DNA from 2 places in the Luteibacter sp. CQ10 genome. Region 2 is predicted to be linked to the other one. Evidence: predicted binding sites of a transcription regulator. Region 2 holds the regulator's gene; the other holds the start of a gene.

Region 1 (15,467 bases), 1.2 Mb from region 2:
ACCAGGGCGATACGGTCGATGCCCAGATGGTCGAGGAGCGCGACGAGGTCGTTCGCCATGGTGCGCTTGTCGTAGCCCGTGGCGGGCTTGTCGGTCTTGCCGTAGCCGCGCAGGTCCGGCGCGATGACGCGATACCTTTCCGCCAGGACGGGAATCTGATGGCGCCAGGCGTAACTGGTTTCGGGAAATCCGTGGAGCAGGACGACCGGCGCACCTTCGCCCGCTTCGACGAAATGCTGGCGGATGCCGTTGGCCCTGACGGTGTGGTGTTTCATCGTGCGTCTACCCCAGCCGGAGGAAGGGCGCAGCGTATCGACGCCGGCCCCGCGGAAATAGCACGATCGTCCGCACTGCCTTCCTGCAAGCCCGGCGCGGCCGATTGTCCTAGCGTGGCGATACCTTCATCGCCACCGAAAGGACCTGTCATGAGCACGCCGTCCACCGCCTCACCCACGATCGTTCTCGTCCACGGCGCCTGGGCCGACGGTTCGAGCTGGAGTGCCGTCATTCCCAAGCTGCTGTCGAAGGGCCTGAAGGTCGTGGCCGTGCAGAACCCCCTTACGTCCCTCGCCGAGGACGTGGCCGCGACGAAGCGCGTCATCGATTTCGTCGAAGGGCCGGTCGTTCTCGTCGGCCACAGCTGGGCCGGTTTCATCGTCACCGAAGCGGGCGAGGATCCGAAGGTGAAATCGCTGGTGTACGTCTCGGCCTTCTCCGGCAACGCGGGCCAGACCACGGGCGAACTCGTCGGCAAGTACCCTGCCCCTCCAGCGCTCGGTGGCATTCGCGAGGACGGCAACGGCTTCGTCTACCTGTCCGAGCAGGCCTTCATCGACGACGTCGCCCAGGACCTGACGCCGGATACCGCGCGCCTTCTCGCCGCCACGCAGGGGCCGCTGGCGAAGAGCACCTTCGGCGACGCGCTGACGAAGACCGCATGGCGCACGCGTCCGTCGTGGTTCATCGTCTCGACGAGCGACCGCGCCGTATCCCCGGACCTGCAGCGCGACGCGGCGACGCTGATGGGCTCGACGGTGACGGACGTGGCGTCGAGCCACATGTCGCTCATCTCCCACGCCGACGCGGTCGTCGATGCCATCGTGCAGGCCGCCGAAGCGGCTACGAAGGGCTGATCGGAACACCCAAGAAAAAGGGCGCCCGGAGGCGCCCTTCACGTTAGAACTCGCTCCACTCCCCGGCCAACGCCGCCGTGGGCGCGAGCGTCTTCGGGCGATCCACCGCGGTGGGCCTGGCCTCCTTTCGGACGGCGTGTTCTTCGTGAACCGGTGCCGCGGTAGCGCCGGCGACCTCGTCCCCGAGCTTGAAGAAGGCTACCTGGCGCAGGAGTTCCTGCGCCAGTTCGAGCGCCTGGCGACTGGCGGCGCTCGCCTCTTCCACCAGCGCGGCATTCTGCTGGGTCACGTCGTCCAGCGCGGCAACGGCCCCGTTGACCTGTTCGACGCCGGCGGACTGCTCCTGCGAAGCGGCCGCGATTTCCGCGACGATATCCGCGACGCGCATCGCGCTGCTGCCGATGTCGACCAGGGCGCGTCCAGTCCTGTCCACCAGATCGGCGCCCGATGCCACGCGTTCGACCGTCGTGCCGATCAACGTCTTGATGTCCTTCGCCGCGGCGGCGCTACGCTGGGCAAGGTTGCGAACCTCGGCCGCGACGACCGCGAAACCGCGTCCCTGCTCCCCGGCACGGGCGGCTTCGACGGCCGCGTTCAGGGCCAGCAGGTTGGTCTGGAAGGCGACCTCGTCGATGAGCACCGCGATCTCGCCGATGCTTCGGCTGGCGTCGGTGATCTGTTTCATCGCTTCCACGGCATCGCCGGCAACCTGACCACCCACCTGCGCTTCGGTGCGCAAGCCCTGGGATATCTGTCGGGCGAGCGCGGCACCCTCGGCGTTCTGTTTGACGGCGGAGGACATCTCTTCCATCGACGCGGCCGTTTCTTCAAGCGAAGACGCCTGCTCCTGCGTACGACTGGACAAGTCGTCGTTGCCCGCCGAGATATCGCGCGCCGCGTGTTCCACCTGCACCGCGTTCCGACGCACCGATCCAACGATGCGGGCCAGGTTTTCGTCCATCGTATGCAGCGCGTTGAGCATGCGACCCAGGTCGTCGTTTCGGGTGACCGAAACGGACTCGCCGAGATGGCCGTCCGCAATGCGCGCGGCGACCGCCGAGGCACCTTGCAGCGGGGTCAGAATGCTGCGGATCAGCGCGGTCGCCACGCCGAGAATCGCAACGAGCGCGAGTACTCCCCCGCCGAGCAATACCACCCGGCTGCGCGCGTGTGTCGCCTCGTCGCGGGCGGAGCGCTCCTTGAGGAGTACCGTCTCGGCGCCGACGAATTTCGCCAACAGGTCCCTCATACCGTCCATGTGGAGCTTGCCTTTGCCCAGCCGCAAATAGGCGACGGCCTCGGCACTGGTCGTCCCGACCGTGCCCTGCTTCTTCTGCAGCGAGATGACCGGTTCGATCGCCTCGGCCATCCATGTGCGGTAGGTCGCATCCAGATCGTCCAGGCGCCGTTGCTGCGCCGCATTGTCGACCGTCAGGCGACGCAGTGCCTGGAAGGCGTCCGCGTACTCGGCTTGCCCGCGCCGCGTGGGCTCCAGCGAAGCGTCATTTCCGGTGAGGAGGTATCCGCGCTCTCCGGTTTCGATATCCACCAGTCCCGTCAGAAGCCGGGCTTCGGTCCGAAGCACCTCGTTCGTATGCAAGTCCATGCGGGTGGATTCGGCCAACGCCTGGAGCGAGGCATAGACGATGCTCACCAGTACGATGACGACGACGGCAATGGCGGTGAACCCGCTAAAGATCAATTTGTTTCGTGAAGCGAGCTTCAAAATTTGCATAGTGTCCCCATGCCAGCAAGTCGGCCCCCCGGCCCTATGGATGCGCTGCCGGGGGAACGATGGCGGCGTCGAAGAACGCCCCGTGCCACCAAACGCTCCCGGCATCGCCCGATTTATCGGCCTGAAACACAAAATATTGATAGGTGCTACACGAAATCGGCATAACTGATTTGCGAGTGACCTTGGTGTATCGGCCACACCCCGCCGTCATGCATGAGCGGCGGTCTTGTCGTTTCGCCCCTATCGTTCGACCGGCGTCCATGTGTAGGCGCTGCCGGCCTTGCCCACCGTGCCGATGCCCGGGAAGGCCACGTGGGCTCCCGCCACCAGATACCCGCTTTTGCTCGCCGCCGCGAGTGCCTTCTCGCGGCTACGGACGGCATCGGCCGGCGTGCTGTCGAAGCGGATGGTGACCTTCGGGTCGGGGAACTGCGCCGCCGCGAGGTGGACGAGGTCGCCCCACACGAGCAGCACCTTGCCGTCGCTCTCGATGCGGTAGCCGGTGTGACCCGCCGTATGACCCGGTTCGCCCCAGGCGGTGATCCCCGGTCCGACGGTTTCGCCCGAGGTGAGCGGTTTGACGTGCCCGATCGCCTCGTAGGGCTTGAGGGCCGTCGCCACCGCGTCGAACGTTGCCTTTACCGAGGCGTCGACCTTGCCGACGTTGCCACGGTCTTCCCAGAACGTCTTCTCGCGGGCGTCGACGCGCACGATGGCGTTGGGATACACCATCCTGCCTCGGTCGATGAGTCCGCCGACATGGTCGGCATGCAGGTGCGTGATCAGCACTTCGTCGATCTGCTCGGGGCGGTAACCCGCCGCCTGCAGATGCTGGCCGACCTGGCCCAGGGTCGCGCCGAGAAAGGCGCCGGAGCCGGTGTCGATGAGGATGCGTTTGTCGCCGGTGTCGATGAGGAAGGCATTGACGGACGTCGGCACGTCGTCACCGAGGTGGGCCTTGGCGAGCGCCTCCTGCACTTCGCCCTTGTGGGCCTCGACCATCAGCTTCGACGCCGGGAGCGTGAAGCGGCCATCGGAAAGGGCGACGACCGTCACCTTGCCCAAGGGCATTTTCAGGAACCCCGCGGAGGCGGCGTCGTCGGCATGCACCGCGGACGCGATGAGCGAGGCGAGCAGGAGTGCGGTCATTCCACGGAGGGAATGGCGTGGAAGGGATGAGTAGGCTGACATGACGAAGCACCGTTGGACAGGACGGGCCGAGTGTGTGCAACCCCCAGGGTTCGGGATAGCAGAAAGGTGATCCGTGCGCCCGGCCGGTCCATGCCTTCACGCACGGCACCGGCCATCGCCGCCTAGTGTTCCTGCTGGGCCCGTGGAGCCGGACGCCGGATGAGACTGAGCAGCAAGGATCCGACGGGAAGCACGCCGCCCAGGACGCAGACCGCGAGCCAGCCGCCGTGGCCCCACGCCACGGACGCCAACAGCGAACCGATCGCCCCGCCCACGAACATCGTGGTCATGAAGAGCGTATTGAGCCGGCTCTTGTATTCCGGGTGCAGGCCATAGATCACGTGCTGGTTGGAGACGAGGGAAATCTGCACGCCGAAGTCGAGCACGATCACGCCGACGACCAGCCCGACGAGGCCTGACGACAACCCGAAAACGAGCCATGCCACGATCGTAGCCGCCGCCCCGAGGGCGATCACTGGCGCGGGTCCACGGCGGTCGGCCACCCGCCCCGCCACGGGAGCCATGGCCACGCCCACCGCGCCGACGATGCCGAACAGTCCCGCCGACGCCGCGCCGAGGTTGAGCGGCGGCTGGGCAAGGCGAAGCGCGAGGGTGGTCCAGAAGGCCGAGAACGAAGCGAAGAGCAGCGCCTGGGTGACGGCCGCGCGGCGGAGTACCGGCTCGTCGCGCCAGAGGTGGACGAGCGACCCCAGCAGGTCGCCGTAACGAAGTCGCTTCGCCGGATGATGTGCCGGCAGGCTGCGCGCCATCAACACCGCGCCGAGCACCGCCAGCGGTACGGCGAGCCAGAACATGGCTCGCCATCCCGCCATGCTCGACACGAGACCGGCGAGCGTCCGGCTGAGAAGGATGCCGGTGAGCAGGCCGCTCATGACGGTGCCGATGGCGGCGCCGCGCTTCTCCGGCGGGGAGAGGATCGCCGCAAAAGGCACGATCTGCTGGGCGACCGTGGCTGCCGCGCCTACGAGCACCGAGGCGAGCGCGAGCACGGCAAGGCCGGGGGCGATCGCCATCACCACCAGGGCCAGGGCGAGCACGCCGAACTGCACGACGATGAGCTTGCGCCGCTCGAGCATGTCGCCCAGTGGCAGCAGGAACAAAAGTCCCGCGGCATAACCGAGTTGGGTGAGCGTCGGAATCCATCCGCCGACCCGCGCGTCGTGGAACGCCTCGGACATCACGCCGAGCATGGGCTGGTTGTAGTAGATGGAGGCGACCGCAAGGCCGGCGGCGAGCGCCATGGCGAAGAGGGTGCCCCGCCCGATGGCACCGACGGGTTGGGTGGATGAGGACATGGTGGCTTTCCAGGAAAGGACGTACGGCGCGCATCCTGCGCAGCGAAGGATGCCTTGCGCGGCAGGATAAGCGATGGGGGCACGGATGGCATTGGACAATCCAGCACCGCCCAAGGCCCGCGACAATAATGCAAGCCCGTCCGCGGTCCGGGCGCTAGGCTTTTTCCGTCGCCGGCATGCCGGCCCTTCCACTGGCACCGGCATGGCAGCGGACATCGTTATCAGGGACGCGCCCGACGAAAGACGTTTCGTGGCGGAGCTCGGCGGACAGAGCGCGAGTGCATGGTACGAACGCGCCCCGGGCATGCTGCGTTTCGTTCGCGTCGACATCTCCCAGAGCCTCATCGACGACGGCGTGGGCATCCAGCTGATGCGGGTAGCCATGTCGCAGGCGCGAGCGCAGGGCCTGCTGGTCGAACCCGCATGTGAGTTCGTGGCCAACTACATGCGCAACCATCCCGATACACAGGACCTCCTGACGAGCGAGGGTTGGCGCCTGCTCCGCCGATAAGGCATGCATCGCTGGACCTCCCCGTAAGCCATGGCCACAATCGGTCGAAACCGTCCTGGGGAACACCGATGCGTCGACCGTTGAAGCACCTGCTGGCCATCCCCGGCCTGCTCTTGCTCCTGTACGCATCCACCGTGCTTGCGGATGCGCCGTCGGCCCCTGCGTTCCGTCCCATCCGGCAGTGGATCCATCGCGCCTTCCCCGCGAGCGAGGGGGCGCCGGCCGGCGTCTGGGCGATGACGCAGGACGCGGACGGCTACCTCTGGTTCGGCGGTCCGACGGGGCTCTTCAAGTTCGATGGCGTGACCTTCGACGGCAGCCTCAGCCACCTGCTGCCCCACCCCCAGATCATGGCGTTGCTCGCCACGCCGGACGGTGCGTTATGGATAGGCGATCGGACCGGCTACATCACCCGCATCGCCGACGGTAAGGCGCAGGTGTCTCCCGGCAAGGAAGGCGCCGGCTCGGTCCTGTCCTTCGCCCGAACCAGGGACGGCACGCTGTGGGCCGTTCGCACCAATGGGCTCTACCGCTTCGACGGGACCGCCTGGCAACGCTTCCCCGTGACGGAACCCGAGCCGCGGGGATACATCCAGCAGGGCTTCGTCGCGCCCGACCAATCCGTATGGCTTATGCGCGAACACAGCGCGCTACGGAAGCCACCCGGCGCCGCGACGTTCGAACTTCGGACGCTCGCCGACTACCGCGCGGCGCAACTCGGGCGTCCTGGCGGCATGTGGCGACCGGATAACCAGCTCGCCGACGAGAGTATCGACGACGAAGGCGCCATGTGGTGTGGAACGAACACGGGCGTGGTGCGCATCGTCTGGCCGGGGCGGGGACCGGCGACGGATCAGCCGATCGTCGAAACGTACGGCGAAAAGGACGGTTTGACGGGTGTCGCGGCCATGGCCGTGATCAGGGACCGTGAAGGCACGATCTGGGTGGCGACGCCCAAGGGCATCGACCAGTTCCGCAAGGGACGCTTCGACCCCGTCGACCTGCCGCCGGATACCTATAAGCCGGCCATCGCGACGGATGGCCTGGACCACCTCTGGGTCGCCGCCGAAAACGGCGTGTTCGAGTTCGGGGCGGCCCGGAAAGCGTGGCCGCAGGCCGGCAAGCAGGTGAACGCCATCGCCAGGGCCGCGGATGGCACCCTGCTGATGACGTCGGACAAGGGCCTGCTGCATGTCGACGGAACGAAGATGGACGTCGCGCCGCTGCCCGAGGCCATCACCGGCATGCCGAGGCAGGTGCGCGCCCTCGCCCAGGCCCGTGACGGCTCGGTGTGGATCGCCTTCCGGCAGGCGTTCCGGCTGGACAAAGGAACCATCGAGCCCCTGGGCAAGGACGCGGGTCTTCCCGGAAAGGAAAGGAGCCTTCGTGCGATCGCGCAGCGCGCCGATCACGGCTTATGGCTGGGATACAACGACGACACGGTCGCCACCATCGAAGACGACGGAACACGGGCGACCGTCTACACAGGGGAATCGGGTATCGGCGTCGGGCAGGTCACCGCCTTGTGGCCGCGCCGGGACGGCGTATGGGTGACCGGCGACCATGGCGTGCAGTTCTTCGCGCCGGGTCGACCGACTCGCACGCTCCTGTTCGCCGACGGTCACGCGGTGCGCGTGGGCACGGGCATCCTCGAGCAACCCCGTGGCGACCTTTGGATCAATGCGTCCGACGGACTCCATCATGTCTCCGCGGCCGACATGAAACGGTGGTGGGCCGATCCGGAAAAGCCCGTGCCGGCGCAGCACTTCGACGAACACGACGGTTGGCCTGGTCTGCGCGATACCGTCCCCGCGCCTTCGCTCATCGCCGGTGTCGGCGGTCGGCTCTGGGTGGCATCCGATACCGGCGTGGCCGGGCTCGACCCGGCGCGCCTGATACGAAATCCCCGCGCGCCCGTGGCGGCCATCCTCGGCGTCAACGGCGAACCACTCGCGCCGGATGCGGCCCTCGCCGCTGGCACCACCCGTCTCGAATTTCGCTACACCGCCCCCGTCCTCGCCATTCCCGAACGCGCCAGGTTCCGCTATCGGCTTTCGCGGGTGGATGAGGGCTGGCGGGACGTGGGCAACGTGCGGGAGGCGACCTACACGAACCTCGCGCCCGGCGACTACACCTTCGAAGTCGCCGCCGCCAACGAGGACGGCGTCTGGTCCGCAACGCCGGCCCGCCTGTCCTTTCGCATCGCGCCTTTCTTCTATCAATCGGCGTGGTTCGCGCTGCTGTGCGCCGCCGTCGCGATCGCCCTGCTCTATGCGCTCTACGCCTGGCGCCTCCGGGTCCTCGGCACGGTCTTGCTGGCCCGGGTCATGGAACGCGAACGCATCGCCCGCGAACTGCACGACACGGTGCTCCAGGGGCTTCACGGTGTGCTCCTCTACGTGCGCGTGGCGGCCAACTCGCTCAAGGACGGCGCCGTCAGGGACCATCTCGAACGCGCCCTGCGCGTGGCCGAGCAGGCCATGGCGGAAGGACGCCAGCGCATCGTCGACCTGCGCACGGCCCCCAGGCCGTCGACGTCCCTGGTCATGCGCCTGCGCGCCGCCCTGGACGAATGCCTCGCCGACACGGGCATCGAAGGTGTCGTCGCCATCGACGGCGAGGAAAAGCCCATCAGCTCGGAAGCCGAGGAAGACCTCCATGCCATCGTCCTGGAGCTCGTCCGCAACGTGCGCAAGCATGCGAAGGCCAACTCCGTCTGCGTCAACGTCAGGTTCGGAAAGCTGCATCTCGACGTCGAGGTGAGCGACGACGGCATCGGGCTGGCGCCGGGCGCCACGACCAAGCCGCTATCGTTCGGCTTGCAGGGCGTACGGGAGCGGACCGCGCGCTGGTCGGGCCATTTCACCATCGGTCCAGGGCAGCCCACCGGAACGAGCGCGTTCGTCACCCTTCCCGCGATCGCGGTGTATGCCTCGGAGGCGAGACGCCGACGATGGCTGCGATGGCCCTGGAAACCCGTGAGCCGGCAGCTTCACGATTGAGTCGTTCGCCAACGGGCAGCAATTTATCCAAGCTCCGCCAGGAACCGCAGCACCGTGCGATTGAACGTCGCCGGCCGTTGCAGCGGCGCGAAGTGACTCACCTCGGGGAGCAGCACGAATCGCGCGCCCGGAATCGTCCGGGCGATGTATTCGGCGTGCCCGCGCTCGATGAACTCGTCGTGCTCACCCAGCACGCTCCACACCGGCACGGTGACCTGCCCGAGTTGTTCCGGGCCGTAACCGGGCTGATCCGCCTGCATCACGCCCAGGTCGTCGCGCATGGCTTCGAAGTCGGAAAGGCCCCCCGCCGCCGCCCCCTTCGCGTTGGGGGAAAGCGCTTCGTGCTCGGCCACGTGATGTTCGTAGATGCGATCGATCACGGCCGACGGCTGGAAAGGTCGCGTGCCCGTGGCGTCGACGTTGCAGGCGAAGAAGAACACGCCCGCCGAGCGATCGGGTGTGTCGTGCGATAGCACCAGGGCGATATCCGCCCCGTCGCTCCAGCCGACGAACGCCGCCCGGGCGACGCCGAGCGCATCCATGACGGCGCGCGTGTCGGATGCCATGAGCGGGTAGCTGTACGGTCTGTCGTCGCGCGTCGAACGCCCCTGCCCCCGGCTGTCGATCACGATCGCCGTGTAGCCCGCTTCGACCAGCGCCGGCACCTGGTAGCCCCAGTTGTTCGAGTTGCCGAGCCCGCCGTGCAGCAGGACGACCGGCGGCCCGTCGCCGAAGGTCGCATACCAGATGCGTGCATGTTCGTTATCGACATACCCGCTCGCGAGAGGCGTGGGAAGCGACGGCGTCCCGTGGGCCTCTAGATACGCGAGGTCGTCGTCGCGAAACGTCGGGTCGACGGTGGCGATGGTGGGCGTCATGAGGGATCATCCACGTCCGGTACTGAAACGGAAGATGCCATGACCTCCTCGTCGCCGCCAAACGACCTGCCCCGCTATCGGCTCCTGACCGGCAAGGACGACGCCACGTTCTGCCACCGCGTCTCCGAAGCGCTCGACCTGGGCTATCGGTTGCACGGATCGCCCGCGGCCACGTTCAACGGACGCGACGTCATCGTCGCACAGGCCCTCGTCTTGCCGAGTGCCGTATCGCCTGAAGGCTAAGTCGGCCCCGAACCGTGCAGCGCCGCCGGGGCGGCCTGCTGCCGGCGTGCCGCCCGCTTGCGCGCCAGGCTCGCAAGAACCTGCATCGCCGGTAGCGGATCGTCCATGCGGAACACGTGCAGATCCGCCCGCAGCCACTGCATCGCGATGGTCGCCTTGCCCTTGAGGCCGAGCGTCGGCATGCGGCCCAGGCTGGCCAGGTCGTGATAGAGGTCGACGCACAGCTTGCCGACCGGGTAATCCCGCGATGCCATCGGCACCGGTTCGCCCAGGGCATCGCGCCAGGCCATGTCGCAGACGTTCACGCCGTGGCGCGCGGCGAATTCGACATAGGTCCACGCACGGGTGTTCACCTCGATGATCCGGAAGCGTCCGTCACGCGGGTCGCGCTTGAATTCGGCGCTGAAGATGCCCCTGTAGCCGACATCGTCGAGCAAGCGGCACACATGCGATACCGCCTCGTCCGCTTCGGCGAGCGGAATCGAACGGGAGCACGAACTGTTGCCGAAATCCGGCGGCGACATGCGCATCCGCTGACGGGCGAACAACCCCGGATAGGCACCGCCGGCGTCACGAAAGCCGTCGATGAAGAAGTGTTCGGTCGGCGGCCCCGGAATGTATTCCTGGGCCATGAGCGAAAAGCCCTGGACATGCAGGCGCGCCCACGTGTCCCTCAGCGCGTCGCGACCATGCACCCAGACGCCCTTGGCGCCGATGACGTCGCTGAAGCGCTGCGAGTTCACGGGCTTGATGAAGACGCGCTGAAGCGCTTCCATCGGCACCGCGTCCACGTCGGCCAGCGTGCCGAGATGGAAGGTCCGTGGATGGGGGATATCCAACCGGTCGAGCCGCCGTGCGAAGGCGGCCTTGTCTTGCAGAAGCGCCTGGATCTCCCTGCTCGGGGTGGATACCCGGAAGCGTTCGCGTAGATCGGTCGACGGCAGGTCGGACAACCACATGGCCGCATCGTCCGCACCGGCGACGATCACCGCCCGTAACAGGGGCATGTCGCGCAAGGCGTCGATGGCGGCCGCTCCCGGGCGGCCGTCCCAGGCGGTGCCCGGCGTCGGACGGTACCAGCGCGAGCGGGTGGTCAGGTCGCCGGGTGGGCACGCCACGTAAGCGGGAATCCCGGCCAGCGCCAGGCTTCGCAGGATGCCAAGTGCCGTGGGCCCCTGGCCCATGACGATAACCGGCACGCGGCCGGCGTCGACGACATTCATGGCGTTCCCCTGCGCGCCACCCTGTCGGTGACGGTCCCATTACATCGCACGGACCGGAAGCCAGACAGTACGACGGACGGTCTATCACCTTAAGGACGGAGCTCAGGGCGCGTCGATCTTCTCGGCGGTGGTCTGCCAGGCCTTGCCGCCGAGCTTGAGTTGCTCGAGCAGTCGACGCCCCCATTGCTGGCCGGGTTTCTCCAGCACGTGATAACCCACGGCCGCGAGCGCGTACGTCGCGATCGCCACCACGGGGAAGACCGTCATGAATCGCCATGACGGCGGTTGCGTCATGCCACCATGAGCGAGCACCCATGCCGCGACGGGATGCAGGATAAGCAGGTGGATCAGGTAGCACCCATACGAGAGCTCACCCAGCCAATAGAACGGCTTCGAGCCGAGCGTGCGCGATATCGCGCCGACGACGGGACGCTCCTGGAAGTTGACCACCAGGAAGAACGCCACCACCAGCGCTTCGCGAACGACCACGTGAAGCGCGTCGATGCTCCCGCCGTAGGGAAACGCCATGAGGATGATGGCCGCCACCAGGTGCTTGCCGTTCTTCGGTGCCGCCGCGATCAGGATACCGGCGAGGAACACGTGCAGTTTCAACGGCAGGAACGACGGCATCGGGAAGCGGATATGCAGCGCCTTCAGGCCGAGCGCCACCGCGAACGCGGCCAGGGCCACGCAGATCGTCATGCGTAACCACCCCAGGCGCGCATGAAGCACGATGAGGAACGGAAACACGGCATAGAACTGCATCTCCAGGCCGAGGCTCCAGTCGGGCAACGGCGTGCGGAACGCGTAATCGGGAAACAGGCCGTAGAGGTAGGTCAGGTGCATCGCGATGTTGCCGATGCTCAGGTCCGCATAGCGCTCTTCAAGCTGCAAGGGACGGCCCAGCGCCTGGTCGATGAAGACGCGATCGGCGTAGATCCCCGCGCCCACGATCAGCGCGACGATGAGCAGCGGGAAATACAACGGCGACAACCGGAAGAAACGGCGTATCCAGAACGCCCGCCACGTGGACGGCTGCGACCAGTCTTCCCTGTGCCGTCTGACCAAATATTGATAGGTCATCAGGTAGCCCGACAGCAGCACGAAAAGATCGACGCCGAGATCGGGACTGCCGAGGACAGGAAGACTGAAACCGGTCAGCAGCATGCAGTGGCCCGCAAGCACCCACAGCGCCGCGATGCCCCGGGTTCCGTCAAGGCACTGGATTCGCATGACGGGCTGGGCGGCGGTCGCGGCTCCTCGGTTCACGTCGTGGCATCCCGTGTCAGGCAAAAAACCATTGAATCATGGTCTGCCCGGGAGGCCGAGGTTCCGACGCTGAAAGTGTCGACTGTCCGTTAATTCGGTCTTCGAATGCCGCCTCTCGCGAGAAGAGGCGGCGTACGTCATCCCTGTGGGACGATCGCCTCGATCGGCCCGGCCATCAACCTCCGTCGGTCGGGTGACGCGTACCGAACATGCCCAGGTCGGTGCTCTCGGCGACCTTGGGATTGATCTTCGACACATGGGCGGTGCGCTGTAGCGGTTTTTCCATCGGAATGCCGAACGGATTGGCGATCGTCTCGTCGTGCATGGTCATGTGCAACTGTTCCATGAGAACGCTCCATCGGTATGAGCCGCCGAACGGCGGCATCCCGAACCTAGCATGGACATGATCGACAAAGCCGGACGGGGTCGACGTTCAGGCCACCGGCGCGTACTGCATCTCTCCCGCGCCGAACGACCAATCCTCACGCGTATTGCCGACCAGGGTGATCCAGACATCTTCCTTGCGTATCCCCGTTCGCTCGTGGATGAGGTCGGCCACGCTCCGGTAGAAGGCCTTTTTCGCCTCGATGCTACGCCCCGCCACCCAGGTGACCTGGATGAACACGATGTCAGGCGAATAGCCGACCCCCAGATACCCTTCGCTGGGATAGATCAATTCGTCGTCGTCGTGCCGGGTCACGATCTGGAACTTGTCGTGGATCGGCACGTTCGCGGTCAGGGTCATGGCTTCGTAGATCGATTCGGTGATTCGGCCGACGACGTCGGGCGTCACCCGGCGGCTGAGGTCGATGCGGGCGAGTGGCATGGCGGTGCTCCTGTCTGGGCGAATGTCGCCAGAACAGCGTAGGATGACGCCCGGTATGCGGCAAGCGCATAATTTTCATAAACATCATGCGTCAGGTGCAAGATGATCGACGATCTCCAGGCTTTCGTCGCCGTGGTGGAAACCTCGTCGCTGAGCCGTGCGGCGAGCCGCCTTCACATCACGCAATCGGCCGTCTCGCGGCGTTTGCAGCAATTGGAAAGCCGCCTCGATGGCGTGCTCCTGGATCGGGCGCATCGGCCCCCGCTGCCCACGCCCCTCGGCACGCGGGTGTATGAAAGCGCCAAGGCGGTGCTGCGACAGGTCGACTCCCTCATATCGCTCGCGGACGAAGGTGCCGAACCCAGCGGCACGTTCCGGCTCGGCTTTTCCATGGGGCTGGGCGACGGCGTACTGGAGCGTGTCGTCGAGCGGCTGCATGCCGACTTCCCGAAGGTTCGCCTGCAGATTCGCAGCGATTGGAGCCAAGGCCTTCTCGAGCGGTTGGAGGCCCATGCGCTGGACGCCGCCATCGTGCTGTCCCAGGCGTCCACGCCGGTGCCGTCCTCCCTCGCCATGCAGACGGTGGGCGCAGTGGACCTCGTCATCGTTCAATCGCGCAGCCAGATGCCGTTCCGGCGGCCCGTCCGGCTGGCCGCGCTGGTCGATGCGAACTGGGTATTGAATCCCGTGGGATGCGGCTATCGCGCCGCGTTGGAATCGGCGATGGGCAAGCGGGATGCCTGCCTGCAGGTGGCCATCGACGCCTTGGGGTCGGAACTCCAGCTTCGCCTCGTCGCCAAAGGCATGGGATTGGGCCTGGTGCCGCGCATTACGCTCGTATCGAGTCCCAGCGCGCGGGCCGTCCATCCCGTGGCGGTCGGCGACTTCCAGCTCTCGATGGACGTTCGCCTGGCCCACCATCGCGACGCCAGTCCGTTCAGGGCCGTGCTCTCGGCGGCGCAAGCCCAGGCGGCGGTCGCCCTTGCGCCCGCGAGAAAATCGCGTCGCTGAAGCGGTATGGCGACACCGGGGGCGGCATCATCGGCGCAACGCGTCGGGCGCGCTCACCGCTTTCGAATCGGAGAGCGCGTTCCTCATGACCACGATCCGTGCATTCACCCGCGCGGGCAGGCCACGCGGGTACATGGCGATTCGCTCTGCGCGGCGGCCTGCCCCGGCGATCAGGTCCGACGCAGGATCACGTTCCTCCAGGTGGGCCGCTGTCCGCGAAAATCGACGGCTTCGCCGTCACTGGTGAAGAACAGGCCCCGTTCGTGTTCGTCGACCAGCTTGACGCCGTTGATGAAGAGGTAGCCGTTGCGCCGGTCGATCAGCACGTCCATCGACGGCTTACCCCACTGGTCGACGACGTACTTTCCTTCATAACCGGACCAACGGGCCGCGTCGGAGCCCTTCGGATCGTCCGGACCGTCGTTGTAGTCCAGGCCGGCTTCGCCTTCGCTGCATTCGAGATGGGCCGGCATGCCGTCGGACGAGGCGCTGAAGCGCCACTCCACCAGTTCATTCGTCTTGTCCCTGGTGAAGAACGTATCCTGATCGATGGCGATCAGCGCACCGTCGACCTCCAGGGCCTCGGACCGAAAACGGAGGCCGTCGCCGTCCTCGCGGATGGCGGCCGCGAGGTTGCGACCGACGTAGTTGCCCCGAACGGCTTTCCTCACGGTCGGCGCGGGCTGGATAGGGGCGATGGCGTCGACCGCGAGCCTCGGGCGCCTGGCGCCGAAGCGCGCGGCGAGGAGGCCGTCCATCAGTTTTTCCCCGAAGCGGTACGGTGCCGAAGCGGACCGGTTGAACAGTGCCGCCCATGCCAGCCGGGCCTCCGGGCAATAGACAAAGACGCAACCGAAGCCGAAACCGCCGCCCTTGTGGCTGAGGATGCGAACGGGTGTATCGCCATAGCGCGCTTCGTTCCGGATCACCCCCAGCCCGTAGTCGCCGCCGAGGCCGAACCCATGCATCTCCTTCCATAGGCGTTCGTCCAGCAGCGCGGTACCGGCCCGTCGGCCCTGGTCGAGATGGAAGGATGCGTAAGTCGCCATGTCCCTCGCGCTGATGTACACGCCCCCGGAAGCGACCAGGGGCGTGACCCGCGGTACGGCGTCGTAGCCTTCGACATGCC
Region 2 (15,467 bases):
TTCAATTTCGGCGCCAACTTCCGCGATGCCAACACGGTCACGTCGAAGTCGCGAACGCTGCAACTGGTCGCCAACGAAACGCGCCTGTGGCATGGCTGGCAACGCACCATCGGCGTGAACGCGCTCTCGGGCACGTTCACCGTGGGCAAGCGCGGCGGTGAAGGCGACGACGCCGAAGGCCTCGAACGCGGTCGCAGCACCCTGCTCTATCCCGAGGTCACGCTCAGCCGGAAGAAGGGCGACAACCCCACCTTCGTGCGCAGCGGCTGGTCGCTCACGCTCACCGCGCGCAGCACCGCCGGCACCCTGCTTTCCGACGCCCGGTTCTCGCAGGTGATCGGCGACGTGAAATGGATCCAGTCGTTCTGGGGCCGCAACCGACTCATCCTGCGCGGCAGCGCCGGCAAGATCTGGACCGACGACTTCAGCGCCCTGCCGCCGCAGCTGCGCTTCTTCGCCGGCGGCGACCGTTCGGTGCGTGGTTACGACTTCGAGAGCATCGGCCCGCGCAATCAGTTCAACCGCGTGATCGGCGGCGAAGGCCTGCTGGTCGGCAGCAGCGAAGTGGAGCACTACTTCACGAAGAACTGGGGCATGGCCGCCTTCGTCGACGCGGGCAATGCCTTCACGGGCACCGATTACAGCCCGCGCGTGGGTGCCGGCCTGGGCATACGCTGGCTGTCGCCCGTGGGCATGATCCGCGCGGACCTCGCCGTTCCCGTCGGCGATAAGAACGAACACGGCATCCACCTGCACGTGGTCATCGGGCCCGACCTATGAGAAGCACCGGCATGACATGGCTGATTCGCATCGGGGTGGCGCTCGGCGTGCTGTTGCTCGCCGTCGTGCTCGGCGTGTGGTGGCTCGTGGGCACGGCCTCGGGCCTGCGTTTCGCCCTCGCCCGCGCGCAGGGCTTCACCGATAACGCGCTCACCGTCGGAACGGCCGAAGGCCGGCTCGCCGGCCCGCTCGACCTGGGCAACGTGCGTTATCGCGACGGCAAGGGCATGGACGTACGCGTCGCCCGGGCGCACCTCGATTTCGCCTTCGGCGCCCTGCTGCGCAAGCGCGCCCACGTGTTCGACCTCAGGGTCGACGGCGTCGACGTGGCGCTGCCGCCGAGTTCGCCCGAGCCCGACCAACCCTCCGAGCCCTTCTCGCTGAACCCGCCCATCGACCTCGTGCTCGACAAGGTGCACGTCGGCCACGTGAAGGTCACCCAGGCCGGCCAACCGCTGTTCGAATCCAACTCGCTCGATCTCGCCGGGTCATGGACGGGCAAGGGACTGGAACTGAAAACCCTGGCGTTGCGCGCACCCGACGGGCAGGCCGACCTCGCCGGCCGCCTTGCCGTGGGCAAGGGCTACAGCGGCAACGGCAAGGCCTCTTTCGCATGGAAGGCCGGCGGCGTCGATTACGCCGGTGACATCGAAGCGACGAGCGACGGCGCGAAAGCCCATACCATCGTCAAGCTCCGCCTGCCCTTCGTGGCGCGGGTGGACGCCCACCTCGTGCAGAGCGGCGACTTCGCCTGGACGGCCACCATCGACGCGCCCCGCTTCGATCCCCAACCGCTGCTCGGCGAAGGCACGCTGCAATCGCTCGGCCTCGCCGTGCGGGGCTCGGGCGACCGCTACGGCGCCAACCTCACCGGCGACGTCGATCTCAACGACTACCGCGTTCGCCTGGCGCCGATGAAGGCCTCGTTCGACCACGCCTATAAGCGCCTTACCCTGGACGAACTCACCGTGGGTTCGCCCCAGGTCAAGGGTTCGCTTACCGCGAGCGGTACCGTGGAGATCGCGGCGCAGCCGGTCACGGCCGATCTCGCCCTCGCCTGGAAGAACGTGCTGGTGCCCGCCGACGTGGCCGGGCAGGATCTCGCCAGCGCCGGCAAGCTCACCTTCAAGGGCGGTGCCGAGGCCTATCACGCCGAAGGCGACGTCGACATCGGTCCGCCGGGCAAGCTCGGCAAGTTCACCCTGAACCTCGACGGCAAGCCCGAATCCATCGACCTGCACACGCTCGAGCTCGTGCAGCCCAACGGCAACCTCGCGGCCAATGGCGTCATCACCCTGCAGCCGGACATGGCCTGGAAGCTCGACCTGAAAGGCAAGCGATTCGATCCCGGCCAATTGCTGGCCGAATGGGATGGCGCCCTCGACCTCGACCTGTCCACCGAAGGCCACCTCGCGAAAGACGGTCCGCTCGGCACGCTCGACCTGCGCAAGCTCGACGGCACGCTGCGCCAGCGTCCGCTGCGTGGCAACGGCAAGCTCGTCCTCAAGCCCGGCGAGGTGATCAACGGCAACCTCGACCTCGCCTCCGGCAGCAGCAGCATCCGTCTCGACGCCAAGGGCGATACGAGCAACGACGCCACGCTGAAACTCGCCATCGCCTCGCTGGGCGACTGGCTGCCCGACGCGGGCGGCCGCCTGCAGGGCGACATCGGCGCGAAGGGCCGCTGGCCCGATCTGGCGATGAAGGCCAACCTGCGCGGCAGCGCCATCGTCTACGCCGGCCAGAAGATCGACGCCGTCACGCTCGACGCCGACGTGCCCGACATCGGCAAACCCGGCGGCAAGCTCGCGGTGCATGCCAACAACGTCGTATCCGGCGGCATGGTGTTCGACCGCGTGACGATCGACGCCGACGGCAACCAGGAGCGTCACCAGCTCAGCGTGAACGCGCACGGCAAGCCGCTCACCGCCACGCTCGCACTGAACGGTTCGATGAAGAACGCCGCCTGGAACGGCACCCTCTCGCGCCTGGATATCGACTTCCAGGGCCTGCCGCCGTGGCGTCTCCAGAACGCCAGCCAGCTCGCGTGGAAAGACGGCGCCGCAAGCATGAGCGACCTCTGCCTCACCGCGGGCGACCCGTTGCTCTGCGTGTCGGGCAAGCAGGATGCCGCGGGCAACCTCGACGCGGCCTACCGCGTGCGCCGCGTGCCGCTGTCCCTGCTGATGACGCTGGCCGAAGCCTCGAATTCGCCGATGCGCGCCGAAGGCATCGTCGAAGGCGACGGCAACATCCGCCGCACGGCGGCCGGTGCGTTGTCGGGACAGGCCACCATCGGCAGCACGCACGGTTCGGTCGCCTACGTCGATCGTCCCGACCGTCCGCTGCTCGTCTACGACAACCTCAGCGCCAACGCGCAGCTCACGCCCGACAACCAGCGCATCGTGCTGCGCGCGGCGCTCAACGACGGCGGCAGCGTCGACGGCAACGTGAGCATTGCCGGCGCGCAGCAGGCGCTCGGCGGCAACGTGTCGCTGCACCTGAAGAGCCTGTCGTTCGTCGAACTGTTCACCACCGAGTTGGCCGAAGTGAAGGGTGGCCTCAATGCCAGCTTCAGCCTCGGCGGCACCGTGGCCGCGCCGGCCGTCACCGGGCAGGCCCTGCTCGACGGCTTCGCCGCGGAAGTGCCCAGCGCGGGCCTCAAGCTGAAGGACGGCCACGTCAGCGTGACCACCGCCGACGCGAAGAACTACGTGGTGGACGGCACCGTCCGTTCCGGCGAGGGCACCCTGGCCGTCAAGGGCCAGGCCGCGCTCGGCGAAGGCGCGCAGATGCGCCTGGGCATCCAAGGCTCGAAGTTCACCGCCGTGGACATTCCGGCGGCCAAGGCCATCGTCTCGCCCGACATCCAGATCGTGCAGGATGCCAAGGGCATGAACGTCACCGGCAAGCTCGCGGTCGACCTCGCCGACGTCAACGTCGAGAAACTGCCCGGCGCGGGCGCGACCAAGGCCTCGCCCGACGTGGTGGTGGTGGACGAGAAGCAGCAGGAAGCCGCCGCCGAATCCGCGCCGATCACGGCGGACATCCGCGTCGACCTGGGGCAGAAGGTGCACCTGGTCGGCTTCGGCATCGACGGCCGCATCACCGGGCAGCTCGACGTGCGCGAGCGTCCCGGACGCGCGACGACGGGCCAGGGGCAGATCGGCGTCGACGGTACCTACAAGGCGTATGGGCAGGACCTGCGCATCGAGCAGGGCCAGCTGCTGTTCGCTTCCACGCCCATCGACAACCCCGGCCTCAACATCCGCGCGTCACGCACGCTCAATCCCAACGCCACCATCGACGATGGACAGAAGGTGGGGCTTTACGTCTCCGGCACGGCGCGCCGCCCGGTGCTCACGGTGTTCTCGAACCCGGTGATGGAACAGTCCGACGCCCTTTCCTACCTCGTCACCGGCAAGCCGCTGTCGCAGGTGAAGGGCGGCGAAGGCAACATGGTCGGCGCCGCCGCGCAGGCGCTGGGCTCGGCGGCGGGCGACCTGCTCGCCAAGAGCGTGGGCTCGAAGATCGGTGTGGACGACATCGGCGTGAGCAACAACGATGCGCTCGGCGGGACCTCGGCGTTTACCGTGGGCAAGTATCTTTCGCCGCGGTTGTACCTGAGCTATGGCGTGGGGCTATTCGACCCCGGGCAGGTGATCACGCTGCGTTACATCCTGAGCCATCGGTGGAATTTCGAAGCGCAGAACGCGACGGAGTTTTCGCGGGCGAGCTTGAATTACCGGTTGGAGCGATAGGCCTGTTGGAAAGCCGATGGGGCGTTGTCGCCGCCTCGTGCTTCCATGCGCTGGGTTCCTGCGTGCGCAGGAACGACGTGAAGGGCATGCAGCAACGGTAAATCTTGTGGTTCGTCGTTCTGCGTACGCGGGAACCCAGCGCGTGGCGTCCGAGCGAGCGACGCCCCGCCCTACGCTCACCGCCCCGCGTGCAACCGATGCAGCAGCTCCGCTTCGGTATACGAGATGCCGCAGGTATCGGCGATGTCCTGCACCGAAGCGCCCTGGCGGGCGAGGCGCTGGGCCAGTGCCAGCGTGCGGTCGGAGGTGGTGCCGCTTTCGGCCGTGACGTTGACCGAGGGCGTGCGACGCACCTGGTCTTCGATGTCGCCGAGCCGGTTTTCCAGGCGGCGAAGCATCCCCGCGAGCTGGTCGGGCTGGATGGCGGGCTCCGGATCGGGTGCCGGCGCGGGTGGCGCGACGGGTTCACTCTTCACCGGCGAGCCCAGGCGGCGGAAAAGGACCAGTAGGCCGACCAGGTTGAGGACGGCCAGGGCGATCAGCACGTAACCGAGGATGGGGTTCATGCGTGGGAGGATACCGCAAGCCCGATTCGCCGATGCGATCGGCTCCCACCCCTTCGGTAGCAGGCTCGCGACAAGCGTGTTGCCGAAGGGAACTGACCGTAGCGAGCAGGCTCGCGACACGCTTGCTACCGAAGGGGTGGGAGCCTATCGTATCGGCGAATACTACGGAGCGATCACGCCCGGCAAAGCCGCTGCACATCCACCAGCGCGATGAACCCCTCGTCCCGCGTCACCACCCCGCTCACCGGATCGTCGCGCCGCTCGGCGCGACCGGGCGGCGGCGGCGCGATGTCGTCGGCGGCGAGCTGGAGCATGTCGCCGATGAGATCGATGCGCATGCCCACCACGCTGCCCGCGTCGTCGAACACGATCACGCGCTGGGCGTCTTCCTGCGACGGGTCCACCGCACCGTCGAGACCGAAACGGCGACGCCCGTCGAGCACCGGCACGATCTGGCCGCGCAGGTTGACGATGCCGAGCACGTCGTCGGGCGCACCCGGCACGGGCGTGATGTCACCGGGGCGGATCACTTCGCGCACGCTCGACAGCGCCACGGCGTAACGCTGCCCCTCGAGGGAAAAACCCAGCCATTCGCTCACGGGCCCAGCTCCTGTTCCAGCCATCTGATCAGCGCCGCGGTGTCGACCACGCCGCACTTGGGTTCTTTCGACATGCCCGCCAGCCACGGGCGCGAGGCGGCGCCCTGGCGCCACTGGATGGCGTCGGCCACCAATTCCACCGGTTCGTCGTCGACCACGCAGCCGAGCGCCCAGGCACGATTGCCCAGGATCACCAGCGTGGAGGTGGAGGCGCCGGCCATGTCGGGCGAGAGGATCGCGCCCAGGTCGGCGACGCGCGCCTCGCCGCTGGGATGGCGCCAGCGCCCCATGCAGATCGGGTTCGTCGTGTTCGGCGGCGTCAGCGGCGGCATCGGCAACATGTGCGTGACGTCGGCCATCGGCACGGCGAGCTTCACGCCGGCCGCGCTGCACAGCAGGTAACGCGGATCGGCACCCCGCCCGGCGGCATCGGCATCGCGCCACGTCTCGATGGACACCACCTTGACCGCCGCCTGCGGCGCCGCCTCCGCCGGTGCGGGCGTCAGCAGCTCGGCGAGGTAGTCGGAGACGATCTGCTCGACATCCTGCATGGTGCGGCTCACGCGGCCGCGTCCGTCACGGACGGCACGGGCAGGGCCAGCAACTCGTCGAGCAACTGGCGGTAGGCGAGACCGCCGCGGCGCGCGGCGGGCCACGAAGCCAGCGGCACGCCGGCCGCGCTGGCTTCACGAACCTGCGTATCGGTGGGGATGACGGCCTGGCTCACGCTGTCGCCGTATTGCTCGCGCAGTTGTGCCAGGCAGGCCCGCGACGCATGCGTGCGCGCGTCGTACAGCGTCGGCACGATGGTGCGCGGCAACGGTTTGCCGCGCGAGCGTTCGATCATCGACAGGCTGCGCAGCATGCGTTCCAGCCCGGCCAGCGCCAGCGCCTCGGTCTGCGTGGGCACGAGCAGGCGATCGCTCGCGGCCAGGGCGTTGACCATCAGCACGCCGAGCGTCGGCGGGCAGTCGAGCAGCACGTGGTCGAAATCGGGAGCGAGTTCGGCCAGCGCCTGCGTGAGCACCAGGCCCATGCCGGCCCGCGTACCGACCTGGCGATCGAGGGTAATCATCGCCGCCGAGGCGGGCAGCACGCTGAGATGGTCCCATGGCGTGGCGTGCACGAGCGTGCGCACGGGCAAGGGATTGCCGCCCACGCCGAAGAGGTCGTACACGCTGCCGTGCGCACCGACTTCCACGCCGATGTAGCCCGAGAGCGAGGCATGCGGATCCATGTCGATCAACAGCGTGCGCCTGCCCTCGTGGGCGAGCAGGCTGCCTAGCGCGACGGTGGTGGTGGTCTTGCCCACCCCGCCCTTCTGGTTGGAAACGGCCCAGACGCGCATCAGCGGTTCTCCGCCACGGGCGCGAAGCGGGCGGCGCCCGCCGTCGGCGCCAGCACCGTCACGGTGGGCACCGGCTTGGCGGCGTGCTTGGCGGCCGACAGGTCGACGCGATCGGCATCGCTATAGAAACGCGCGGGCGCGGCCTTGTCGCTCATCACCACGATGAGAACGCGGCGATTGCGGTTGCGCCCGTCGGCGGTGCCGTTATCGGCGGCGGGACGATACTCCCCCCAGCCGATGATGCCCACGCGATGCGGATCGACGCCGGTGAGCGTGATCAGGCGCGCCACCGTGGCCGCGCGCGCCGCCGAGAGTTCCCAGTTGGACGGGAACGTGGGCGTCGCGATGGGCGTGTTGTCGGTGTAACCCTCGATGCGCATGGCGTTGGGAAACGGCGCGAGGATGCCGGCGAGCTTGCGCAGCACGTCCTCGGCCTGCGGTTGCAGCTTCGCCACGCCCACGGGGAACAGGATGTCGGTACGCACTTCGATCTCGAGCCAGTCCGGCGTCTGCCGAACGCTCACCAGGCTCTTGTCGATCAGCGGCTTCATCGCGCGCTGCACTTCGTCGGAAATCTGGCTCAGGCTGTTCTGTTCGGTCTTGCCCACCGCCACGTTCGCATCGTCGGCGGCCGTCGTCGCATGCCGCTGCTTGCCGTCCTGATGCTCGGCGGCCGCGCCTTCGTGGCCCGGCAGCGGCAGGTTGCGCGGCGGGATGGGCACGTCGATCTTCGCGATGGGCGAGGCGGTGGGCGAACGCGACTGGTTCGGCAGCGGCACCTGCGTGGCGGGCGTCGCCTCGTTGATGGGCTCGATGACCTTGCCGGTACCGTTGAACGCCTCGTTGATGGATTGCGCCATCACGCGGAACTTGGTTTCGTTCACCGCCGACACGGCGTACATCACCACGAAAAGGGCGAGCAGCAACGTGATGAGGTCGCCGTAGGGAATCGCCCAGCGCTCGTGGTTGACGTGTTCTTCGTGGTGCCGGCGTTTCACGAGAGGAACCCTTGCAGCTTGCTCTCGATATGCCGCGGGTTGTCGCCCTGGGCGATGGACACCAGACCCTCGACGAGGATCTCGCGCATCTGCGAACGCTTGCGCGCCAGGCCCTTCAGGCGCGACGCCATTGGCAGCGCCAGCAGGTTGGCCAGGCCGATGCCGTAGATGGTGGCGACGAAGGCGGCGGCGATGCCGTGGCCGAGCTTGCTCGGATCGGCGAGGTTCTGCATCACCGACATCAGGCCCATCACGGCGCCGATGATGCCCATGGTGGGCGAATACGTACCGGCGTTCTCGAAGACCTTCGCCGCTTCGATGTCGGTGTGCTCGCGCGCGTACACCTCCACCTCGAGCACCGAGCGCATGGCGTCGGGCTCGGTACCGTCGACCAGCAGTTGCAGGCCCTTGCGGATGAACGGATCGGTCTCGCGCTCGATGGCGGGCTCCAGGCCGAGCAGGCCCGTGCGGCGCGAGATCTCGCTCCAGCCGACGATGCGGCTGACCAGGTTTTCCGACTCGATGTCCGGCGGGTTGTACACCCACGGCAGCATGCCGAGGGCGCGCTTGAGCACCGGGCCGGGGGTCTGCACGAGCAACGCGGCGAAGGTGCCCAGGAACACGATCACGAAGGCGGCGGGATTCCACAGGGCGTCGAGGCTCGAGCCCTTGAGGATGGTTCCCACGATGATGACCACGAAGGCCAGGATCGTGCCGACGAGACTCACGATATCCATGTCAGACGGCCATCCTCAACGTGGGCAGCACCTGGCCGCCGTCGTCGGCGAGCCCCGCCAGGTCGAGCACGAGCGAGATGCGGCCGTCGCCGGTGATGGTCGCGCCGGCGACGCCGGGCACGTCCTTCAGGAACGGGCCGAGCGGCTTGGCCATCACGTCCTCGCGGCCGAGCACTTCGTCGACGAGGCAACCCAGCGTCTGGTGGCCGATCTGCACCACCACCACGTGGCCACCCTGCCCCTGCACGCCGGCCCAGCGGCCGAGATCGGCCAGCGGCAGCGCGCGCTGGCGATGATTGGCGACCACGCGTCCGTCGAGGCGCTGGATCTGCCCTTCGGACAGCTCGAACACCTCGGCCACGTTGGACATCGGCAGCGACAGCAGGCGGTTGCCCACGCGCACCATGAGCACGCGCAGGATCGCCAGCGTGAGCGGCACGGAGAGACGCACCGTGCTGCCGTGGCCCACCCGCGAGTCGATCGACAGCGTGCCGCCGAGTTCGACGATCTTGGTCTTGACCACGTCCATGCCGACGCCGCGTCCGGAGATGTCGGACACCTGGCTGGCCGTGGAAAACCCGGGACGGAACACGATCTCGTAGCACTCGCGCTCGTCCAGGCGCGCGGCCTGTTCCGCATCCATCAGGCCTTTTTCCACGGCCTTGCGACGAAGCACTTCCGGATCCATGCCCTTGCCGTCGTCGGTGACGGTGATGACGATGCGGTCGCCGTACTGGCCGGCGGCCAGGCGCACGGTGCCCTGGCGCGGCTTGCCCTCGCGCTGGCGCGCATCCGGCATCTCGATGCCGTGGTCCACGGCGTTGCGCAGCAGGTGCACCAACGGATCGGCCAGCGCTTCGACCACGGTACGGTCGATGTCGGTCTCTTCGCCTTCGGTGACCAGCTCGATCTCCTTGCCGAGCTGGCGGGCGAGATCGCGCACGATGCGCGGGAAGCGCGAGAACAGTTTGCCCACCGGTTGCATGCGCATGCGCAGCACGGCGTTCTGCAGGTCTTCGGCCACGCGTTCGAGTTCGCCGATGGCGCGTTCCATCGGGTCGGCGGTACCGCGCGGCGCGAGGTTGCTCAGGCGATTGCGCACCAGCACGAGTTCACCCGCCGCATCGACGAGGTTGTCCAGGCGATGGGTATCCACGCGCACCGTCGTGTCGGCGGTGGAGGCCTGGCGCTTCTCGGCCGCCTTGGCGGGTACCTGCGTGTCGGCCGCCACGGATGCAGGTGCGGGTGCAGGCGCGGGTGCCGGTGTCGGCGCGGGCGGCGGCGGAACGTCCAGCGCGCTCGAACCCGGCGCGGCCGTGCCGTGCAGGGAATCGAGCAACGCCTCGAATTCGTCGTCGCTGATGGCGTTGGGATCGGCGGCGGGCGCCGCGACCGATGGCGCGGGCACGGGCTCCACCGACTCGGCACCGGGCGCTCCCGTGCCGTAGAGCGAATCCAGCAGCGCTTCGAACTCGTCGTCGCTGATGGTGCCCGTCGGCGCAGGCACGCGCTCGGCGCGCGCGGCGTCGAGCATGGCCTCGAATTCGTCCTCGATGGGGTCGTGCGGCCGCGACGGCGCCGCGGCGGGCACCGATGCCGTCACCGGTACGGCGAGCGCGGCGGGCGGCGCCGTGGCGGCACGGCCGGGAATCAGCAGGCGGTCGAGCAGCGAACGCGGCGCGGGCTCGATCGACACGCCGCCGTCGGCGGCGCGCATCATGTCATTGAGCAGGTCCAGCGATTCCAGCAACGCGTCCATGAAGCCCGCGTTGAGCACGATGGCGCCGCCGCGCGCTTCGTTGAGCAGGTCTTCGGCGCGATGGCACAGCTCCACCATCGGGTGCAGGCCGAGGAAGCCCGCCCCACCCTTCACCGTGTGGAAGGCACGGAAGACCGCATTCAGCAGCTCGACGTCGCCCGGCGAAGCCTCGAGGTCCACGAGCTGTTCGCCCAGGCTCTCGAGCAGTTCGCGTGCCTCGATCAGGAAGACGTTGAGCAGCTCGTTGTCCAGCTCCACGCTCATCGGCGCGCTCAGAAACCGAATTCGCTGAGCAGGCGGTCCACTTCGTCCTGGCTGACCTTGTCCGCCGCGGGGGCGGCGCCGCCGGCCAGCGAACCGGTGAGGCGCACCAGCTCGACGAGCGAGGATTCGACCTTGGCCATGAAGGCTTCGACGCGGGCCACGCGCTGGCCGGAGAGATCCTGCCAGGACTGCGCTTCCACCATCTCGCCCAGGCCGATGTCGCAGTTCTGCGCGAAATCGCCCACGCGTACGGCGAGAGCGCGCGCGTTCGGGGCGAACGAGGGGTCGGCCACGTCGAGCACGAGCACGTCGTCGGCTTCCTTCGCCAGGGCCTGCGCCTGCGGACGCAGCTTTTCGCTGAAGTCGAGCGTGCGGTGCGCGGCTTGCGAACTCATCTCGAGCACGTCGCGCAGATGCTTGCGCGCGTCGCCCATGTTGCCCGGGTTGCCGTCGTGCGAAATGTCGGCCGCGAGGCGGCGGGCGGATTCGTGCAGGTCGCGGGCGAGATGGCCCAGCGCGAGGAACAGATGCTGCTCGCGGCTGCGGATCAGGCGGTCCAGCGCCTGTTCGAAAGCGGTGGAATCGTCGGCGTCGAGCAACTCGCGCAGTTCGGGGGCCACGTCCTGGCCGGCGGAAATCGTCGTGTTCATGCCTGCTCCTTAGCCCGCCGCCGCGGCGAGACGTTCGAAAATCTTGTCGAGTTTTTCCTTCAGCGTCACCGCCGTGAACGGCTTGACCACGTAGCCGTTCACGCCGCTCTGTGCGGCGGCGATGATCTGGTCGCGGTTGTTCTCGGCGGTGACCATCAGCACCGGCATCGCCTTCAGGGCGGCGTCGGCGCGGATGGCGCGGAGCAGGTCGATGCCCGTCATGTTGGGCATGTTCCAGTCGGTGACCACGAGGTCGAACGGCTGGGAGCGAAGCAGCGCGAGCGCCGCGTTGCCGTCTTCGGCTTCCTGGATCAGGGTGTTGGTGAAGCCCAGCTCCACCAGCAGGTTCCTGACGATGCGCCGCATGGTGGAGAAATCGTCCACCACGAGGATTTTCATGTTCTTGTCCAAAACGTCTCTCCGCCTCTACTGCGCGTTTTCTTCGACCGGTGACGGCACCGGGTGCCGTCAGGTTCTTTCTTTCCAACCCGACATGCGCGCGCGGAGTCGAATGAGGGCCTGGCCGTGGATCTGGCACACCCGCGATTCGCTCACTCCCAGCACCGCACCGATTTCCTTCAGGTTGAGCTCGTCATCGTAGTACAGCGACATCACCAGCTTTTCGCGCTCCGGCAGCCCGTCGATGGACTGGGCCAGCGCATCGCGCATGCCCTCCTGCTCGAACAGCCCGTCCGGCCCCGTGGCATCCGGGTCGGCCACGTCGATCGCCGCGCCCTCGTCGCCCTCGGGCGCCGTCAGGCTCAGCAACCGGGCGCTCGCCGCGTCGGCCAGGATCTGGTTGTACTCCATGGCGTCGATGCCCAGCCGCTTCATCACTTCCACGTCGTCGGCGTCGCCACCCGTCTCGTTTTCGATCTGCCTCGTTACCTCCGCCACCTCGCGCAACTTCCGATGGACCGAGCGCGGGGTCCAGTCCGTCTTGCGCAGTTCGTCCAGCATCGCGCCCCGTATGCGGATGCCCGCATAGGTCTCGAAACTGGCCGCGCGAGTCGGCGAATAATTCCTCGCGGCCTCGAGCAGTCCGATCATCCCGGCCTGCATGAGGTCGTTCGCGTCCACGCTCGGCGGCAGCCGGCCCATCAGGTGATAGGCGATCCGGCGCACCAACGGCGCGTGGGTCCTGACCAGTTGATCCGCCGGAACCTTAGTGATTTCAAGGTATTCGCTCGCGACGCTCACAACGGCAGCCCTCCTCCCAAGTGGGTGCGGTCGGCGAAAAAGCCGATCCGTCCCTGTGCCCGGGGCTCGGGTTCACCCCATGTATCGACCGACCTGGCCAGATTCTTGAATCCGACCGCCGATCGGCTGCTCGGCCAGGCGTCGACCACCGCCGACTGGCGGCGGATGGCCTGGCGCAGGTATTCGTCGTGCGGCACCATGCCCATGAAATCCAGCGACACGTCGAGGAACCGGCTGGTCACGCGCGAGAGCTTCTCGTAGAGCGCCCGGCCCTCCTGGGCGTGGCGCACCATGTTGGCGACGATGCGGAAGCGGTTCACCCCGAATTCCCGCGAGAGCACCTTGATGAGGGCATAGGCGTCGGTGAGCGAGGCCGGCTCGTCGCAGACCACGATCACCACCTCGTCGGAGGCGGCGGCGAACATCGACACGCTGTCGGAGATGCCGGCGGCGGTGTCGACGATGAGGTATTCGGGTGCCAGCGGGTATTCGTCGAACGCGCGGATGACCGCGGCATGCTCGATGTTCGGCAGCTGGGCCATGCGCCGCGTGCCCGAGGTGGCCGGGATCACCTTCAGGCCGTGGGAGGCCTCCAGCACCAGTTCCTCGATGCGGCAGGCGCCTTCCAGCATGTGGCCGAGGTGGCGCACCGGCTGGAGCCCCAGCAACACGTCGATGTTGGCCATGCCCAGGTCGGCGTCGAGCAGCAGCACGTCGCGCCCGCCCATGGCCAGCGCCATGCCGAGGTTGACCGCCACCGTGGTCTTGCCCACGCCACCCTTGCCGCCCGCGATCGCGATGCTGCGGGTGGGACGACGGTCGGACAGCCATGCGATGCCGGCGGCCTGGGTGTTGTCGACGTGTGTGGTCATGGAAGAGTTCACTGCCGGGAAATGAGAGGTTGCGGTTGCCGTGGACATGGGATGCATGGTCCGGGTCAGGCCGAGACGGCCGTCATGCCGAAGCGTTCGGCGAGGATGGCGTCGTCGGGTTCGTCGTTGCGCTGCTTCACCCGCTGCGCCGCCATGAGCACCAGCTTGCGCGCATCGGCCGAGGCGATGTCCTCGGGCACGCGCTGGCCGTCGGTGGTGTAGTCCAGCGGCAGGCCGTGGCGGATGACCGCCGAGATCGCGCCGCCGATCAGCGGCGCCTCGTCGAGCTTGGTAAGGATCGCGCTCTGCGGCGCCAGCGGCGCGTAGGCGCGGATCGCGCCGTCGATGGCCTGCGACTGCATATTGGCGGCGAGCACCAGGCACACGCGCAGGTCGGACATCGCATGCAGCGTATCGAACTGTTCCTGCAGTTTCGGATCGCTGCCGGCAAGGCCGGCCGTATCCACCAGCACGGTGTGGCGGCCGCGCAGCTGCAGCAGCACGTTGCGCAGGCTGGTGGCGTCGTGTGCGTTGAACACGCGCACGCCGAGCAGGCGGCCGTAGCGTTCCAGCTGTGCGCCGGCGCCGACGCGGTACTGGTCGGTGCTGATCAGCGCCACGTTGGACGCGCCGTGGCGCAACACCGCGCGCGCGGCGAGCTTGGCGATGGAGGTGGTCTTGCCCACGCCGGTGGTGCCCACCAGGGCGGTGACGCCGCCGCCCACCGTGTCGAAGTTGCGGCCGGTGATGCGGATGTTGCGCGAGATGAGGCCCAGCGGCAGGTAGCGCGCCTGGTCGGAGGTCATGCCTTCGGGCAGTTCGGCGCACAGCGCGCGGGCCACGTCGGCGTCGATGCCCAGGCGGGTGAGTTCGCGCAGCACGCGGGCGCGCAGCGGCTGCTCGCGCTCCAGGTGGTTCCACGACAGCGCGGAGAGCTGCACCTGCAACATCTCGCGCAGGTCGTTGATCTCGGCGCGCATGCCGTTCACGGCGGCGTCGTTGCCCGGCTTGACGGTCGCGGCGCGCACCACGTCGGCGACGCTCTCGGCGAGCGCGGCGCTGGAGTGACGCTGCGGGGCGTTCGGGCGGGCCTGCTCGGCCTTCGCCGCACGCTCGACCGCGGCCGCCGTGGCGGCGCGGGCCTGGTCGATGCGGGCGGCACGCTCGGCGGCGCGATCGTCGCGCACGGCGCGCACCGGCTCGGTCGCCGGCGCCTTGGGCTCGGGCGGCTCATAGGCGAAGCCGGCCTCACGCACCAGCGCCTCGTCGTAATCGAGCGCGGCGATGATCTCGATGCCGTCGTCCAGACGGCGCGTCGACAGGATCACGGCATCCGGACCCTGTTCGTCGCGCACCTGGCGCATGGCCTGGCGCATGTCGGGAGCAACGAATCGCTTGATTTTCATGCCTTCGATCCTGTCTCTCGCGGCAGTCCGGCATCGCCGGCACCGCCATGTTCGTTCGGTTCGTCCGCCGATTCGGCGAACGGTGTCTCAGTGCTTACCGGCCCAGCGCCGTCACCAGCTTGACGCGACGGTTGTCGGGCACCTCGTTGTAAGCCAGTACATGCAGGTTTTGGGCCACATGCCGGGTGAAGCGCGCAAGCCACGGACGAAGCGCCGGGGACACCAGCAACACGGCGGGTTCGCCCGCCGCTTCCTGGCGTCGCGTGGCGTCGGCCACGCTCTGCTGAAGGCGATCGGCCAGGCCCGGCTCCACCGCCGCGCCGGCGGGGCCGCCGCCCTGCAGCGACTGCAGGAGGATCTGCTCCAGGTCCGGCGCCAAAGTAATGACGGGCACCTCGGTGCCGAGGCCGGCGATCTCCTGCACGATCTGGCGACCCAGCGTGACGCGCACGGCGGCGGCGAGCACGCCCGGGTCCTGGCTCTGTCCCGCGTGCTCGGCCAGCGATTCGACGATGCCGCGGAAGTTG

Evidence for each region. The regulator FliA, encoded in region 2, starts transcription of late flagellar genes. The targets are predictions, from matches to a motif close to TAAAGTTTNNCNNNCNNNGGCCGATAA.
Region 1: the regulator FliA is predicted to act here: its motif matches at 2,982-3,008, upstream of JNG39_RS06810 (methyl-accepting chemotaxis protein).

The regions. Positions count from the first base shown of each region.
Region 1 is NZ_JAEUYM010000001.1:1,565,870-1,581,336, forward strand. It holds gene JNG39_RS06800 (alpha/beta fold hydrolase) at 1-275, opposite strand, end outside; gene JNG39_RS06805 (alpha/beta fold hydrolase) at 426-1,133, shown strand; gene JNG39_RS06810 (methyl-accepting chemotaxis protein) at 1,177-2,868, opposite strand; gene JNG39_RS06815 (MBL fold metallo-hydrolase) at 3,109-4,059, opposite strand; gene JNG39_RS06820 (MFS transporter) at 4,182-5,375, opposite strand; gene JNG39_RS06825 (GNAT family N-acetyltransferase) at 5,578-5,886, shown strand; gene JNG39_RS06830 (triple tyrosine motif-containing protein) at 5,955-8,888, shown strand; gene JNG39_RS06835 (alpha/beta fold hydrolase) at 8,912-9,766, opposite strand; gene JNG39_RS06840 (DUF1737 domain-containing protein) at 9,806-10,009, shown strand; gene JNG39_RS06845 (hypothetical protein) at 10,006-11,232, opposite strand; gene JNG39_RS06850 (acyltransferase family protein) at 11,335-12,501, opposite strand; gene JNG39_RS06855 (hypothetical protein) at 12,677-12,847, opposite strand; gene JNG39_RS06860 (tautomerase family protein) at 12,935-13,327, opposite strand; gene JNG39_RS06865 (LysR family transcriptional regulator) at 13,430-14,338, shown strand; gene JNG39_RS06870 (serine hydrolase domain-containing protein) at 14,509-15,467, opposite strand, start outside.
Region 2 is NZ_JAEUYM010000001.1:323,899-339,365, reverse strand. It holds gene JNG39_RS01645 (autotransporter assembly complex family protein) at 1-780, shown strand, start outside; gene JNG39_RS01640 (translocation/assembly module TamB domain-containing protein) at 792-4,541, shown strand; gene JNG39_RS01635 (DUF2802 domain-containing protein) at 4,718-5,107, opposite strand; gene JNG39_RS01630 (chemotaxis protein CheW) at 5,281-5,706, opposite strand; gene JNG39_RS01625 (chemotaxis protein CheW) at 5,703-6,269, opposite strand; gene JNG39_RS01620 (ParA family protein) at 6,266-7,054, opposite strand; gene motD (flagellar motor protein MotD) at 7,054-8,052, opposite strand; gene JNG39_RS01610 (flagellar motor protein) at 8,049-8,789, opposite strand; gene JNG39_RS01605 (chemotaxis protein CheA) at 8,791-10,812, opposite strand; gene JNG39_RS01600 (protein phosphatase CheZ) at 10,821-11,462, opposite strand; gene cheY (chemotaxis response regulator CheY) at 11,472-11,873, opposite strand; gene JNG39_RS01590 (RNA polymerase sigma factor FliA) at 11,931-12,662, opposite strand; gene JNG39_RS01585 (MinD/ParA family protein) at 12,659-13,534, opposite strand; gene flhF (flagellar biosynthesis protein FlhF) at 13,600-14,940, opposite strand; gene flhA (flagellar biosynthesis protein FlhA) at 15,035-15,467, opposite strand, start outside.